DNA from 2 places in the Kribbella sp. NPDC023855 genome. Region 2 is predicted to be linked to the other one. Evidence: riboswitches for the same ligand, from Rfam matches in the RefSeq annotation. Region 2 holds a riboswitch; the other holds the start of a gene.
The links. Region 2 has a riboswitch for glycine ahead of AB0F51_RS14595 (L-serine ammonia-lyase). Riboswitches for the same ligand answer to the same signal wherever they lie in the genome.
Positions count from the first base shown of each region.

Region 1: it holds a riboswitch for glycine, as region 2 does, so the genes downstream of both, gcvP (aminomethyl-transferring glycine dehydrogenase) here and AB0F51_RS14595 (L-serine ammonia-lyase) in region 2, are expected to answer to the same signal.

Region 1 is NZ_JBFAAA010000001.1:498,717-505,894, forward strand. It holds gene AB0F51_RS02260 (DUF881 domain-containing protein) at 1-776, shown strand, start outside; gene gcvH (glycine cleavage system protein GcvH) at 853-1,233, shown strand; gene AB0F51_RS02270 (FHA domain-containing protein) at 1,486-2,007, shown strand; gene AB0F51_RS02275 (MerR family transcriptional regulator) at 1,994-2,728, shown strand; gene AB0F51_RS02280 (bifunctional nuclease family protein) at 2,775-3,266, shown strand; gene AB0F51_RS02285 (MerR family transcriptional regulator) at 3,540-4,070, shown strand; glycine riboswitch at 4,092-4,190, shown strand; gene gcvP (aminomethyl-transferring glycine dehydrogenase) at 4,262-7,135, shown strand; gene AB0F51_RS02295 (serine hydrolase domain-containing protein) at 7,132-7,178, shown strand, end outside.
Region 2 is NZ_JBFAAA010000003.1:775,979-783,156, reverse strand. It holds gene AB0F51_RS14610 (alpha/beta hydrolase) at 1-204, opposite strand, end outside; gene AB0F51_RS14605 (DUF3817 domain-containing protein) at 327-659, shown strand; gene AB0F51_RS14600 (hypothetical protein) at 656-1,339, opposite strand; glycine riboswitch at 1,736-1,828, shown strand; gene AB0F51_RS14595 (L-serine ammonia-lyase) at 1,907-3,280, shown strand; gene AB0F51_RS14590 (alpha/beta fold hydrolase) at 3,242-3,934, opposite strand; gene AB0F51_RS14585 (hypothetical protein) at 4,035-4,607, shown strand; gene AB0F51_RS14580 (hypothetical protein) at 4,637-5,611, opposite strand; gene lysX (bifunctional lysylphosphatidylglycerol synthetase/lysine--tRNA ligase LysX) at 5,754-7,178, opposite strand, start outside.

The sequences.
Region 1 (7,178 bases), on a different contig from region 2:
AGGAGGCGCCGGTCAAGCCGACGCCGATGCCCAAGCCGAAGACGCCGAACCTGGCCCTGCGACGCCTGCGCGCCGGTTTCAAGCCGTCGCGCGGTCAGGCGATCGTGGCCGTCGTGCTCGCGCTGGTCGCCTGTATGGCGGTCGTGCAGGTCCGGGTGAACCGGGCCGACGACGGCTACCAGAACGCCCGGCGAGAAGACCTGATCGCGATCCTCGACGGCCTGGGCCAGAACACCCGGCGGCTGGAGACCGAGATCACCGAGCTCGAGGCGCGCAAGAACACGCTGACCTCCAGCGCGGACAAGGCGCAGACCGCCCGCGAACAGGCTGAGCAGCAGGTGCGCGTGCTCGGCATCCTGGCCGGTACGCTGCCTGCCCAGGGCCCCGGCGTCCGGATCACCCTGAACGACCCGAACACCAAGATGCAGTCCAGCAACCTGCTGGACGCGATCGAGGAACTGCGCGACGCGGGCGCCGAGGCGATCCAGATCAACGGGCAGGTCCGGGTGGTGGCCAGTACCGATCTGGTCGACGACCCGCCCGGGGTGAAGATCGACGGTGAGAAGGTGCAGTCGCCGTACGTGATCGAGGCGATCGGGGAGTCGCACAACCTGGCCGAGGCGGCCAACTTCCCCGGTGGGCTGGTCAGTGAGGTGACCGGTCCGCAGATCGGCGGCACGGCGGAGGTGACCGAGCTGCCGCAGGTCCAGATCACTGCCTTGCACGTCCCGGAGGAGCATCGCTACGCTCGCCCGGCGCCCAGCCCGACCAAGTAGCCGGACCAGTACCGCAGTACCGCAGTACCGCGCATTTCCCTCAGCTGCAGTTCCCTTTGAGTGATGGAGGACCGAGGTGTACCCCGAAGACCTGAAGTACACGGCCGAGCACGAGTGGGTGAAGGCCGGCGAGGGCCCGGTGCGGGTCGGTATCACCGACTTCGCGCAGGACGCGCTCGGCGACATCGTGTACGTGCAGCTGCCGGAGGTCGGGACCGCGGTCCGGGCCGGCGACTCCTGCGGTGAGCTCGAGTCCACCAAGAGCGTCAGCGACCTGTTCGCGCCGCTCAACGGCACCGTGCGCGCCGTCAACGAGGCGCTCGCCGACCAGCCCGACCTGGTCAACACCGACCCGTACGGCGAGGGCTGGCTGCTCGACATCGAGGTGGACGACGACGAGGAGATCGAGGCGCTGATGGACGCCGAGACCTACAAGGGACAGCTCGAGCAGAGCTGACCACCCGCAAGAGCCCCGCGCCGACTTCGGCCGCGGGGCCGAGCGCCCTGTGTCCGAAGTTCTGTGGCGCTTGCGGCGCCCAGGCACGCACCTGAACACCGCAATCACTCACACAACTTCGAACACAGGGCGCTAGCTGGTAGGTTCGTCAGACCTCAACTGCCGGTCGAGGGTTGGGGTCGCAGTCCACACTTGTCATACGGGGCCAACTGAGAACGTCGCCGGACCGCCGGCGATCGGGAGGATCACAGCATGCCGTTCTGCAACCAGTGCGGGCACGAGAACTCCGAGGGCAGCAGGTTCTGCTCGCAGTGCGGAACGATGCTCCCTGGCGCGGACCGTCCGGTGGCCGCCCCCGGCGTGACCGACACCGCGATGCTCACACCGATCAGCGTCGAGCCGGAGACCGAGCGGTTCGACTCCGGCGAGCAGCTGTCCGCCGAGGACGAGGCCGCCGTCGGCGCGCTGCCGTCCGGGTCGGCGCTGCTGATCGTCCAGCGCGGCCCGAACGCGGGCAGCCGGTTCCTGCTGGACGTCGACGTGGTCACGGCCGGCCGGCACCCCGACAGCGACATCTTCCTGGACGACGTCACCGTGTCCCGCCGGCACGCGGAGTTCCGCCGCGACGCCTCCGGTGTCAAGGTCCGCGACGTGGGCAGCCTGAACGGCACCTACGTCAACCGGGACCGGATCGACGAGCTGCACCTGTCGAACGGCGACGAGGTGCAGATCGGCAAGTACCGCCTGGTCTACTACGCCAGTGGTCAAGCCTGACCCAGCGGTCGGAGACTCCGGCGAGCGCGCCGGGGTCGGGGCCGAGGCGAACGCCGTAGGGAGCCACAGCATCGGTGAGGTGCTGCGGCTCCTGCAGACCGAGTTCGCCGACGTGACGATCTCCAAGATCCGCTTCCTCGAGGCGGAGGGGCTGGTGACCCCGGCCCGAACGGCGTCGGGGTACCGCAAGTTCAGCGCGGCCGACATCGAGCGGCTGCGCTATGTGCTGACGGCGCAGCGGGATCAGTACCTGCCGCTGAAGGTGATCAAAGAGCACCTGAGTGCGATGGACCGGGGACTGCGGCCGCCTGCCGCCGGTGGCCGGCCCGCGGCGCCGGAACAGTTGCCTCAGCCCGCTGGTCTGCCCGATGCCGAGGACTTCTCGACGTACGGGACCGAGCTGAAGCTGACCCGCGACGAGTTGCGCGAAGCGGCGGGCATCACCGCCGAGCTGCTCGAACAACTGGAGAGCCACAACCTCGTGGTGGCCCGCGGCAACCATTACGACGGCGACGCGATCCTGATCGCCAAGGCAGCGGCCGAGTTCGCGCAGTACGGCGTGGAGCCGCGCCACCTGCGACCGTTCCGGGCGGCGGCCGATCGTGAGGTGGGCCTGATCGAGCAGGTGGTCCAGCCACGGCGCGAGGACAAGACACTGGAGCTCGCGGCGCTCGCGGTTCGGTTGCACGCGGCACTGGTCCGCTCCCGCCTCACCCGCTGACCCCGGTGGGGCAGCCCCGGCCTGGTGTGCAGAGTAGGCTGGACGTGTGCGCGAAGTCGACGTGGTCGGAGTCCGGGTTGAGATGCCCTCGAGTCAGCCGATCGTGCTGCTCCGGGAGGTCGGCGGCGAGCGGTACCTGCCGATCTGGATCGGTGCGGCCGAAGCGAGCGCGATCGCTTTCGCCCAGCAGGGGATGGAGCCACCCCGGCCGCTGACCCACGACCTGTTCGCCGAGACCATCCGGGTGCTCGGCCACACGCTGAGCCAGGTCCGGATCGTCAACCTGACCGACGGCGTCTTCGAGGCGATCCTGGTCTTCGACGACAAGACCGAGATCTCTGCCCGCCCGTCCGACTCGATCGCGCTGGCGCTGCGGACCGGCACCCCTGTCTTCTGCACCGAGGAGATCCTGGCCGAGGCCGGTATCCCGGTCCCGGAGAGCGAGAACGAGGACGAGGAGGTGGTCGAGGAGGAAGAGGTCGAACGCTTCCGCGAGTTCCTCGACCAGGTCACCCCCGAGGACTTCGACAAGAGCTGACCCGATTTGAACCTGCCTGGTACAAGGCCGGACAGGTAACGATTCGTGCCGGTGGCGCGACACGCCTCCGGCTCGGGGCGGTTGTCGTTGACCGGGCCTGGGTGGCGGCTTACCTTGAAGGAGTTGTGGGGTGTTGTAACTCCACGGATGTGATCCGTTCCAGTCGGTACCCAGGGAGGCTCAGGCGTGACACGCACCGGCGACACTGATCTGACGGCGCAGTCGACGTCCGAAGCACACGCCGAGGCGGCCGCCAGCGCCGGCGTCCAGGGTTTGCTGTTCGACGACGACCTGTCGCCGATGCCCGACGACGTCGGTTTCCGCGGCCCGACCGCGTGCGCCGCGGCGGGGATCACCTACCGCCAGCTGGACTACTGGGCCAGGACCGGACTGGTTTCGCCGTCCGTGCGTCCGGCCACCGGTTCCGGCACCCAGCGGCTCTACGGTTTCCGCGACGTGCTGTTGCTCAAAGTGATCAAGCGGCTGCTCGACGCGGGCATCTCGCTGCAGCAGATCCGCAGTGCCATCGCCCACCTGAGCAAGCGTGGCATCGATGACCTGACCCAGATCACGCTGATGAGCGACGGCGCCTCGGTCTACATGTGCACCTCGCCGGACGAGGTGATCGATCTGCTGGCCGGCGGCCAGGGGGTCTTCGGGATCGCGCTCGGCGGCGTCTGGCGGGAGGTCGAGGGCTCGCTGTCGGAGCTGCCGACCGAGCGGCTCGACGCGCACGGCGAGACCGACCAGGCGCACGCGAACGACGAGCTGGCTGCCCGTCGCCGCGCCCGGATGACCGGCTGAGGTACGCTCGACCACAGCCGTACACAGCACTCGGGAGAGTCCCAGCAAAGTTGTCTGGCTGGGCGCCGAAGGGGCAATTCCTCCCCGGAACCTCTCAGGCCCATGGACCGAGTGCCTTAGGCGACTCTGAAGCGTGCGCTGCGTGACAGAGGGGGAGGCCACCGGCAATTGTCAGCATCGGAGCCTCTTCAATGACTGCGTCAGATTCCTCCTTCACCCCCACGCCCCAGTCGCCGGTCTCGGCGGTGTTCGCCGACCGGCACATCGGCCCGCGCCCGGACGAGGTCGCCCGGATGGTGCAGACCCTCGGGTACGCCGATGTCGACGCGCTGGTGGATGCCGCCGTACCGGCCTCGATCCGCTCGACCGAGCCGCTCCGGCTGCCCGAGCCGGCCTCCGAGGTCGACGCGCTCACCGAGCTGCGCCAGCTCGCCGCGCGCAACACCGTCGCCACCTCGATGATCGGTCAGGGGTACTACGGCACGTTCACCCCGTCGGTGATCGTCCGCCGCCTGGTCGAGAACCCGGCCTGGTACACGGCCTACACGCCGTACCAGCCGGAGATCTCCCAGGGTCGCCTCGAAGCGCTGCTCAACTTCCAGACCGTGGTGTCGGACCTGACCGGCTTGCCGACCGCGAACGCGTCGCTGCTCGACGAGGGCACCGCGGCCGCTGAGGCGATGACCCTGGCGCACCGCTCGAACCGCAAGAGCAAGAGCAACCGCTTCCTGGTCGACGCCGACTGCTTCGCGCAGACCATCGCCGTGGTCGAGACCCGGGCCGAGGCGCTCGGTATCGAGGTCGTCGTTGCCGACACGACCGACGGGCTGCCCGAGGGCGACTTCTTCGGCTTCCTCGTCCAGTACCCCGGGTCCGGTGGTGTCGTCCGCGACCTGAAGCCGCTGATCGCCGCGGCCCACGAGCGCGAGACCCTCGTCGCCGTCGCCTCCGACCTGCTCGCCCTGACGCTGCTCGAGGCGCCGGGTGAGGCCGGGGCCGACATCGTCATCGGCTCGTCCCAGCGCTTCGGTGTCCCGCTGTTCTACGGCGGCCCGCACGCGGGGTTCATGTCCGTGCGTTCCGGTCTCGAGCGCTCGCTGCCGGGCCGGCTGGTGGGCGTCTCGGTCGACGCGGACGGCGCACCGGCGTACCGGCTGGCGTTGCAGACTCGCGAGCAGCACATCCGCCGCGAGAAGGCGACCTCCAACATCTGTACTGCGCAGGTGCTGCTGGCCGTCGTCGCCTCGATGTACGCCGTCTACCACGGCCCCGACGGGTTGAAGGCGATCGCCGACCGTGTGCACCGCAACGCGGACAGCCTCGCCGCGTCCCTCAAGGCCGGTGGCGTCGAGGTCGTGCACGAGCAGTTCTTCGACACCGTGCTCGCTCGCGTGCCCGGCCGGGCGGCCGACGTGGTGGACAACGCCCGCCAGAACGGCATCTGGCTACGGCTCGTCGACGCGGACCATGTCGGTATCTCCTGCGACGAGAAGACCGACGCCACCGCGCTCGGCCGGGTCTGCCGCGCCTTCGGAGTCACGTACGACGCAACCTTCGGCGGCGGCAGCCTGCCCGAGACGGTCCTCAGGACGTCGGAGTACCTGACGCACCCCGTCTTCAACACGCACCGGTCCGAAACGGCGATGCTGCGTTACCTGCGCAAGCTGTCGGACTACGACTACGCGCTCGACCGCGGCATGATCCCGCTCGGCTCCTGCACGATGAAGCTGAACGCGACCACCGAGATGGAGGCGGTCACCTGGCCGGAGTTCGCCGACATGCACCCGCTGGCGCCGATCGAGGACGCCGCCGGGTACGTGAAGCTGATCGGCCAGCTGGAGCGCTGGCTGGCCGAGGTGACCGGCTATGCGAAGGTCTCGATCCAGCCGAACGCGGGCTCGCAGGGTGAACTCGCCGGTCTGCTCGCGATCCGCGGCTACCACCGGGCCCAGGGGAACGAAGACCGCAACGTCTGCCTGATCCCGGCGAGCGCGCACGGCACCAACGCCGCCTCCGCGGTGATGGCCGGGATGAAGGTTGTCGTTGTCAAGGGCAACGACGACGGCACGATCGACCTGGACGACCTGCGGGCCAAGGCCGACGAGCACGCCGAGAAGCTCGCGGCCATCATGATCACCTACCCGTCCACGCACGGCGTGTACGAGGAGAGCGTCACCGAGGTCTGCCAGATCGTGCACGACCACGGCGGCCAGGTGTACGTCGACGGCGCGAACCTGAACGCGCTGCTCGGCCTGGCCAAGCCCGGTGAGTTCGGCGGCGACGTGAGCCACCTGAACCTGCACAAGACGTTCTGCATCCCGCACGGTGGCGGTGGGCCGGGTGTCGGCCCGGTCGCGGTCGCCGAGCACCTGGCGCCGTACCTGCCGAACCACCCGCTGCTCGACCAGGCCGGTCCCGAGTCGGGTGTCGGCCCGATCAGCGCGGCGCCGTTCGGGTCGGCCGGCGTGCTGGCCATCTCCTGGGCCTACATCCGGATGATGGGCGCCGAAGGGCTGACCTCGGCGACGAAGGCCGCCGTACTGACCGCGAACTACGTGGCCAAGCGGCTCGAGGGCGTGTTCCCGGTGCTCTACACCGGCGAGAACGGGCTGGTCGCGCACGAGTGCATCCTGGATCTGCGGCCGATGACCAAGGAGACCGGGATCACCGTCGACGACGTCGCGAAGCGGCTGATCGACTACGGCTTCCACGCGCCGACGATGTCGTTCCCGGTCGCGGGCACGCTGATGGTCGAGCCGACCGAGTCCGAGGACCTGGGTGAGCTGGACCGGTTCTGCGACGCGATGATCGCGATCCGGCACGAGGTCGACCGGGTCGCGGCGGGGGAGTGGCCGGCCGGCGACAACCCGTTGGTGAACGCGCCGCACACCGCGTCGTCGGTGATCAACGACAAGTGGGAGCACGCGTACACCCGCGAAGAGGCCGCGTTCCCGCAGTCGGTCGACCGCACCACGAAGTACTGGCCGCCGGTCCGCCGGATCGACGGCGCCTACGGCGACCGCAACCTGATCTGCTCCTGCCCTTCCCCGGAGGCCTTTGAGTGACGCTTCGCCCTGACACTGCCGCGGCCCTGTACGCCGAGGTCGC
Region 2 (7,178 bases):
CGCCACGAGCGCGGGGTCCTCTTTGGGCTTCACCTCGCAGTCGGTCCACTGGAGGGCAGCCGGTGTCTTGGCGGTCGGTCGAGCCGCCGGTACTGCGCCTGCCGGTACTGCGCTCGCCGGTACTGCGGCCAAGCCGGCCAGCGCGACGCCCGCGACCACACCTAACGCGGTGGTCGTGAGCGGTCGTCCAGGTCTGGTAGTCACAAGGGATCCTTTGCCGTTGGGGACCCTTCTGATCCTCGGTAAACGGCTTCCCAGGCACATCCGGGGCAACCCTTGACCGAACCCCCGGCGGGTTTGGGGGACTTGTTAGGGTCACTGGTCTGATGACTGAGACGACTGTCGCTGTAGAAGCTCCGGCCGGATCGAAGTACGCAACGGTGTTCCGCGCCGTGGCGATCGCCGAGGCGATCTCGTGGACCGGCCTGCTGATCGGGATGCTGTTCAAGTACGTGCTGTCCGACAACGAGATCGGCGTGCAGATCTTCGGCCCGATCCACGGCGGCATCTTTATCGCCTACGTGATCACGGTCGCCGTCGTGCGCAAGCCGCTGCGCTGGAACATCCCGGTCACGCTGGCAGCCCTCGCCGCGAGCATCCCACCCCTGTTCACCTGGTTCTTCGAGATCTGGGCGAAGCGCACCGGCCGGCTGTCCTAACGCTCGCAGCCTTTGCAGGGCTTGCGAGTGCGGAGGAAGTAGCCGGCGGTCGCGACGGCCAGCCCCGCGCCCCAGACGAGGTATGCGGGGACGGCGATCCAGAAGAAGCTGGCGGGCAGCGAGGTTCCGGCGTATACGGCTTCGCCCTGGATGCCGGCGACGATCATCTGGACCAGCCCGACTCCGAAGTACGCCGTGATGCCGGTGCCGAGGGCCGCGCCGGGCAGGAGCAGCATCCAGCGCGGAAAGACTCGTCCGAAGCGGGTCACCAGCAGGAGCGGGAGCGCAGTACCGGCGAGCAGGAAGCCGCCTTCGAAGAGGACCATCGAGACGCCGGTCCGGTACGGCGTGGCGTCGAGCCCGACCGCAGCTTGAGCAGCCAGCCGTACTGTGCAACCTCCGACGGCCACCCACCCGGCGATCACGGTCCAGCGTGGTGTGGTGAGCAGCTTGGGCAGCCCGATGCACCTCAGGCACTCGGGATTGAGTTGTCGCTGCTTGGCCAGCGCAGTACCGGCCAGCAGGACCGCGCCGGTCAAGCCACCCAGCCGGCTCATCATCCCGGCGACGTCGAACGGAATGCCCAGCCCGGGCAGCAACCCGCCAACGACGTCGAGCAGCACGAGCGCGCAACTGGCAACCCACCCGGCAGCCAGCGCCCACGCCACCCCAATCCCCATCCGCGACCTCGGCCGGAGCATCAGACCAACAGCCGCAGCCACACTCACCAAACACCCCGCCACCGAAACCCACCCCGGCACCAGCAAATCCGACGGCAACTCCCACACCGGCGCATGCCCCACCACAAACCAAACCCGAACCACCCCATACCCCACACCCCACCCAACCGCCCCCCACCCCACCCACCCCATCCACCACGGGATCAGGCGAAGCTCCGTGGTAGCGGCTGCGCGGCGAGCCTCCGCGGCGGCCGCGGGCGTGGTTCGTGTCATGGCTCAACAGTTGTCCGGTGCGGGACGGAACAGATCCATCGGATGGGGGAGTTGGGTCCACCGTCGGATTGACGTGTGTGGTGGGGGCGCCGTACCGTCGCGGCGAGCAAAGAAACAGCCGCATGAACCCGTGCGGGAGAGACCCGGGCTGGACCCGGGCGCCGTAGGAGCAACTCTCCCCAAGAATCTCTCAGGCACCTTCACCGTGCGGGCGAGGCACCTCTGGAAGGCAGACCTGCCTGACAGAGCGGGGAGGCATACCAATCGGTCAATGGCGACCAGGAGGCCTCCAGCATGGCGATCAGCGTGTTCGACCTGTTCAGTATCGGGATCGGTCCGTCGAGCTCCCACACCGTGGGACCGATGCGAGCCGCCCGGACGTTCGCTCTCGGCCTGGCCGAGGACGGACTGCTCGACCGTACGGCGGCCGTCGAGTCGCAACTGTTCGGTTCGCTCGGGGCGACCGGCCACGGGCACGGCAGCAACAAGGCGGTCATCCTCGGTCTGGAGGGTGAGGACCCCGAGACCGTCGACACCCGCTCCGTCGAGAGCCGGGTCGCCGCGATCCGCGCGGCCGGCGTACTGCGGCTCGCCGGGCAGCGGGAGATCCCGTTCGACGAGAACAGCCAGCTCGTCATGCACCGCCGCAAGGCGCTGCCCTACCACCCGAACGGGATGACGTTCCTGGCCCGCGCGGCCGACGGCGCCGTACTGCGGGAGCGCACCTACTACTCCGTCGGCGGCGGGTTCGTCGTGGACGAGAACGCGGCGGCCGGTGACCGGATCGTCGCGGACCGTACGCCGCTCAAGTACCCGTTCCTGTCCGGCGCCGAGCTGCTCGACCGGTGCCGTGAGTCGGGCCTGCCGATCAGCGAGGTGATGCTCGCCAACGAGCTGGCCTGGCGGACCGAGGACGAGATCCGCGCCGGCCTGCTGCACATCTGGCAGGTGATGCAGGACTGCGTCGAGGAGGGCTGCGAGACCGAGGGGACGCTGCCCGGCGGGCTGAAGGTCCCGCGGCGCGCCCACGCGCTGCACCAGAAGCTGAGCGGCGACAAGTGGTCGGTCGATCCGCTGAAGGTGATGGACTGGGTCAACCTGTTCGCGCTCGCGGTCAACGAACAGAACGCGTCCGGCGGCCGGATCGTCACCGCGCCGACGAATGGTGCCGCGGGCATCATTCCCGCGGTGCTGCTGTACTACCGTCGATTCGTGCCCGGGGCAACGGAAGACGGTGTGGTCCGGTTCCTGCTCGCGGCCGCGGCGATCGGCGTTCTGTACAAGGAGAACGCGTCCATCTCGGGCGCCGAGGTCGGTTGCCAGGGCGAGGTCGGCTCGGCCTGCTCGATGGCCGCCGCCGGGCTGTGCGAAGTACTGGGTGGTACGCCGGAACAGGTCGAGAACGCGGCCGAGATCGCGATGGAGCACAACCTCGGGCTGACCTGCGACCCGGTCGGCGGACTGGTTCAGATTCCGTGTATCGAGCGCAACGCGATGGCGTCGATGAAGGCGATCAACGCGGCCCGGATGGCGATGCACGGCGACGGCGTGCACGTCGTCTCGCTGGACAAGGTGATCAAGACGATGCGCGAGACCGGTGCGGACATGAAGATCAAGTACAAGGAGACGTCACGAGGCGGCTTGGCCGTGAACGTGATCGAGTGCTGACGGATCCTCCACGTGCGCGCTGTGGCCGAGGCCGGGCAGCGTGACGACCTGATCGTGCAGCGCGGCCAGCTCGGCGTCGGTGTTCATCGGGTCGAGCTCGCCCCGCGCCAGTACGACGTCCGCCTGGCTCGCCGCGATCAGCTCGGCCATCTTCGGCGCACCGACCCCGAAGGTGGCCGGATCCATCGCGAGCCGCCAGCGTCCGCCGACCTCCAGCAGCCCGCTGTCCACCGCCTCACTCGCGGGATCGACCAGCCCTTGCAGCCCTGAGACCTTGAGGTACCGCGCAGCCGCTTCGTCCCTGGTCTCGAACCACGCGATCGGTTTCTGCGCCAAAGCGGCCGCCTTGGCGAGCTCGTCGACCGACCACGAAACCTTCACCCCGAGGGCAATCACCCGGTCCACCTGTACGCCGTACCGGCCACTGGCCAGCTCGAGTGCGATCACTCCACCCAACGAGTGTCCGACGACGACCAGCTCCCGGCGTACCGGCAGAACCTCGGCAACCGCGGCCGCCATCGACTCGAACGTGTACCGCGACAACGCCCCCGCCCGCCCGTGCCCCGGCAAGTCCGGCGCCACCCGAGGCTGAGCCCACTCGTCCCAGACCCGCCCGGTCCCGCCAAGCCCATGCAGCAACACCAGAGATGACATGGCGGTCAGGGTGCCAGAAATCTCCGGTACTGGCGAGAAAGATGTGTCGAAGGGGTGTTTCAAACAGCCCTTTGAACGGTACGGTTCGGGTCTTGTGAGGATGTCCCGCCGTGTTGTTGTTGCCGTCGTCGTGCCGGTGGGGGTGTGTGCCGTTTTGCTGGTGGTCGCCTTGGTGGGTGGGCCACGGGCGCCGGTGATTCCCTTGCCGGGTGGTGCTGGGGTCGAGGCTGCCAAGCCGGTGACTGGGCCGCCTCCACCAAGTGAGGCCGCGGAGACGTTGCCCGCGATTCCTCAGGAGAGGACGCCGACGCCGTCGTCACCGCCGCTGTCCACCGGGCCGCTGGACGAGAACGGGCAGCCGGGGCAGCCGCCGGCGACGAGTGGGCCGGGCGACGGGCGTCCGTCGGCGACCACCTCGCTACTTTCAGAGCCACCGACTCCGGAGCCGACACCGGGAGTGGTCGAGCGCCGCAACCCTTCAATGCCTCCAGCAACTAAAACCCCGCCCGTCCCGCGGCCGACCGACCCGGGTCAGCCGCCCAGCACACCCGGTACGCCGAGCCCGCCGCCGACGGTCACGCCCACCGCTACGCCGACTGGACCGCCGGACCAGCCCAAGCCGCCCACCCTCGCGGACACCCTGCTGGTCCTACTCGGCAAACTCCGCCGCTGAGCCCCACCTCAAACCTTCGGCTGAGGTGGTCAGTACGGGTCGACGCTGCTCGAGCTGGCGTTGCCCAGGACTGACGGCTTGAGCTGGACTTCCCAGCCCTGGTTCTTGCTGAAGCCCTGGTCGAACCGCTTGAAGGAGCAGTCGGAGCTGAACTGGCGACGCTTCGGGTTCCAGTCCTTGCCGCTCTTCACGTACAGGTTGTACGCGCCGCCGATCCGGTAGACGGTCGCGGTCTTCTTCGACTGGACGTACAGCATGATGTGCGGCTTGCTCGGTGGCTTTCCGGGGGTGACGATCGAGACCGCGACGTCCAGGGCGGAGCCGTTCTTCACCCGCAGCGCGCCGTTGCCGCCGGCGCCGGTGCGGACGATGACGTCGCCGTTGGCCGGCCGGGTGTCGGTCGGCTCGGGGCCGAGGTCCGGCAGGGTCCGGCCGAAGATCAGGCCGAGGGTCCGCAGCTGGGCGACGGCGGTGGACATCGTGGTGGTGAGTTGGCGCTGCAGCGACTGGGAGACGTACGCGAGTCCGCCGCAACCGACGTCGCTGGTGTCACCGGCCGACAGTGCGTTCGCGGCGGCCTTCAGGCGCAGCTGCAGCACGCGGTTGGCGGCGACCGCGCGGGCCGGTGGCTTGATCGATCCGAGCGCGCGCGACTCCGCGTTCAGCGTCTGGGTCAGGTTTTCCATCGCGGCGCTCAGGCTGCTCTCGGTCTTCACCGTCGCGAGCGCGTTGATGTCACCCGCCAGCCGCTGGTCGAGCCGGATCAACGCCGTCTGGTACTGCGCCTGCGTCAGCGGCCCGGCCGGTACCGACGGTGTTGTCGTGGTCGGTGCCGAGGTGGGCGCCGAAGTCGGTGCCGAGGTCGGCGCGCTGGTGGGTGCGGTCGTCGGCGTACTGGTCGCCGGGTCCTCACTCGTCAACGTCTTCTTGTCGTCCGAACCGCCGCAGCCGGCCAGCAGCGCCAGCACGGCGACACCGGTCGTGATGGACAGAGCTCTGCGCATGAAAATGCCCCCACGCCTAGAAGAATCCCCTTGTCAGCAAACCCTATGCGGCAAAGGGCTTTCCAGCATCCCCAATGACCGCATCGTGTCAGACGGGAGACCTCGCCGCCCGGTTCCATCCTGCTGACAACAAGCCGGTTTTTCAGTTGCGGGGCGCCGGACGGACGAACGGGAACGCCAAGGTGGCGCGGATGTTCTGCCCGGTGAGCATCATCATCACCCGGTCGACGCCGATGCCGAGCCCGCCGGTCGGTGGCATCGCGTACTCCAGCGCGCTGAGGAAGTCCTCGTCCAGCGACATCGCCTCGGGGTCGCCGGCCGCCGCCTTGAGCGACTGCTCGGTGAGCCGCCGCCGTTGCTCGACGGGATCGACCAGCTCCGAGTACGCCGTACCGATCTCCGCGCCGAAGGCGACCAGGTCCCAGCGTTCGGCCAGTCGTGGGTCGGTCCGATGAGTACGCGTCAGCGGTGACGTCTCCAGCGGGAAGTCGGTGTAGAAGGTCGGCAGGGTGGTGGCCGGCTCGACCAGTTCGTCGTACAGCTCGAGCACCAGCTCGCCCGCCGACAGGCCGAACCCGGCGTGCACGCCGTGCTTGGCGCACAGCTCGCGCAACGTCTCGACCGGCGTACCGGAGTCGATCGGTACGCCGGCCGCGCGGCTGACCGCGTCGTGCACGGTGATCACCGGCCACTCGCCCGAGATGTCGATCTCACCGTCCGGGCGCTGCACCACCGGCTTGCCGAAGACCGCGGTGGCGGCCTCGATCAGCAGTTCGCGGGTGAGTTCGCGCATCACGGTGTAGTCGGCGTACGGCTGGTAGGCCTCGACCGAGGTGAACTCCGGGTTGTGCGTCGCGTCGGCGCCCTCGTTGCGGAAGTTGCGGTTCAGCTCGAAGACCTTGCCCAGCCCGCCGACGCTGAGCCGCTTGAGGAACAGCTCGGGGGCGATCCGCAGAAACAGGTCGGTGTCGTAGGCGTTGATGTGGGTGACGAACGGCCGCGCGTTCGCGCCACCGTGCACCGCCTGCAGCATCGGCGTCTCGACCTCGATGAAGCCGCGGGACTCGAACCCGTTCCGCAACGCCCGGACCGCGGTACTGCGATGGTGCATCATCTGCAGCGAGTCGGGGTTCATCACCAGGTCGAGATGCCGCTGACGGACCCGTGCCTCCGGGTCGGTGAAGCCCTTGCGCTTGTCCGGCAGGGGATGCAGGCACTTCGCCGCCATCAGCCACTCGGTCCCCGCGATCGACAGTTCGCCGCGGCGGCTGGTGACGACCTCGCCGGTGACGCTGACGTGGTCGCCGATGTCGACCAGGCGCCGCCAGTTCTGCACGGCCTCGGCGCCGCAGGTCTCGGCGGACAGCATCACCTGCAGCGTCGCAGAACCGTCCTGCAGTTGCGCGAAGGAGAGGCCTCCGTGGTTCCGCATCCGCATCACCCGGCCGGTGACGGAGACCTCCTGGCCGGTGTGGTGATCGGGCGCGAGGTTCCGGTACAGCGCGCGGATCCGTTCCAGCGTCTCCGTGCGCGGCACCGTGACCGGGTACGGCTCGATGCCCTGGGC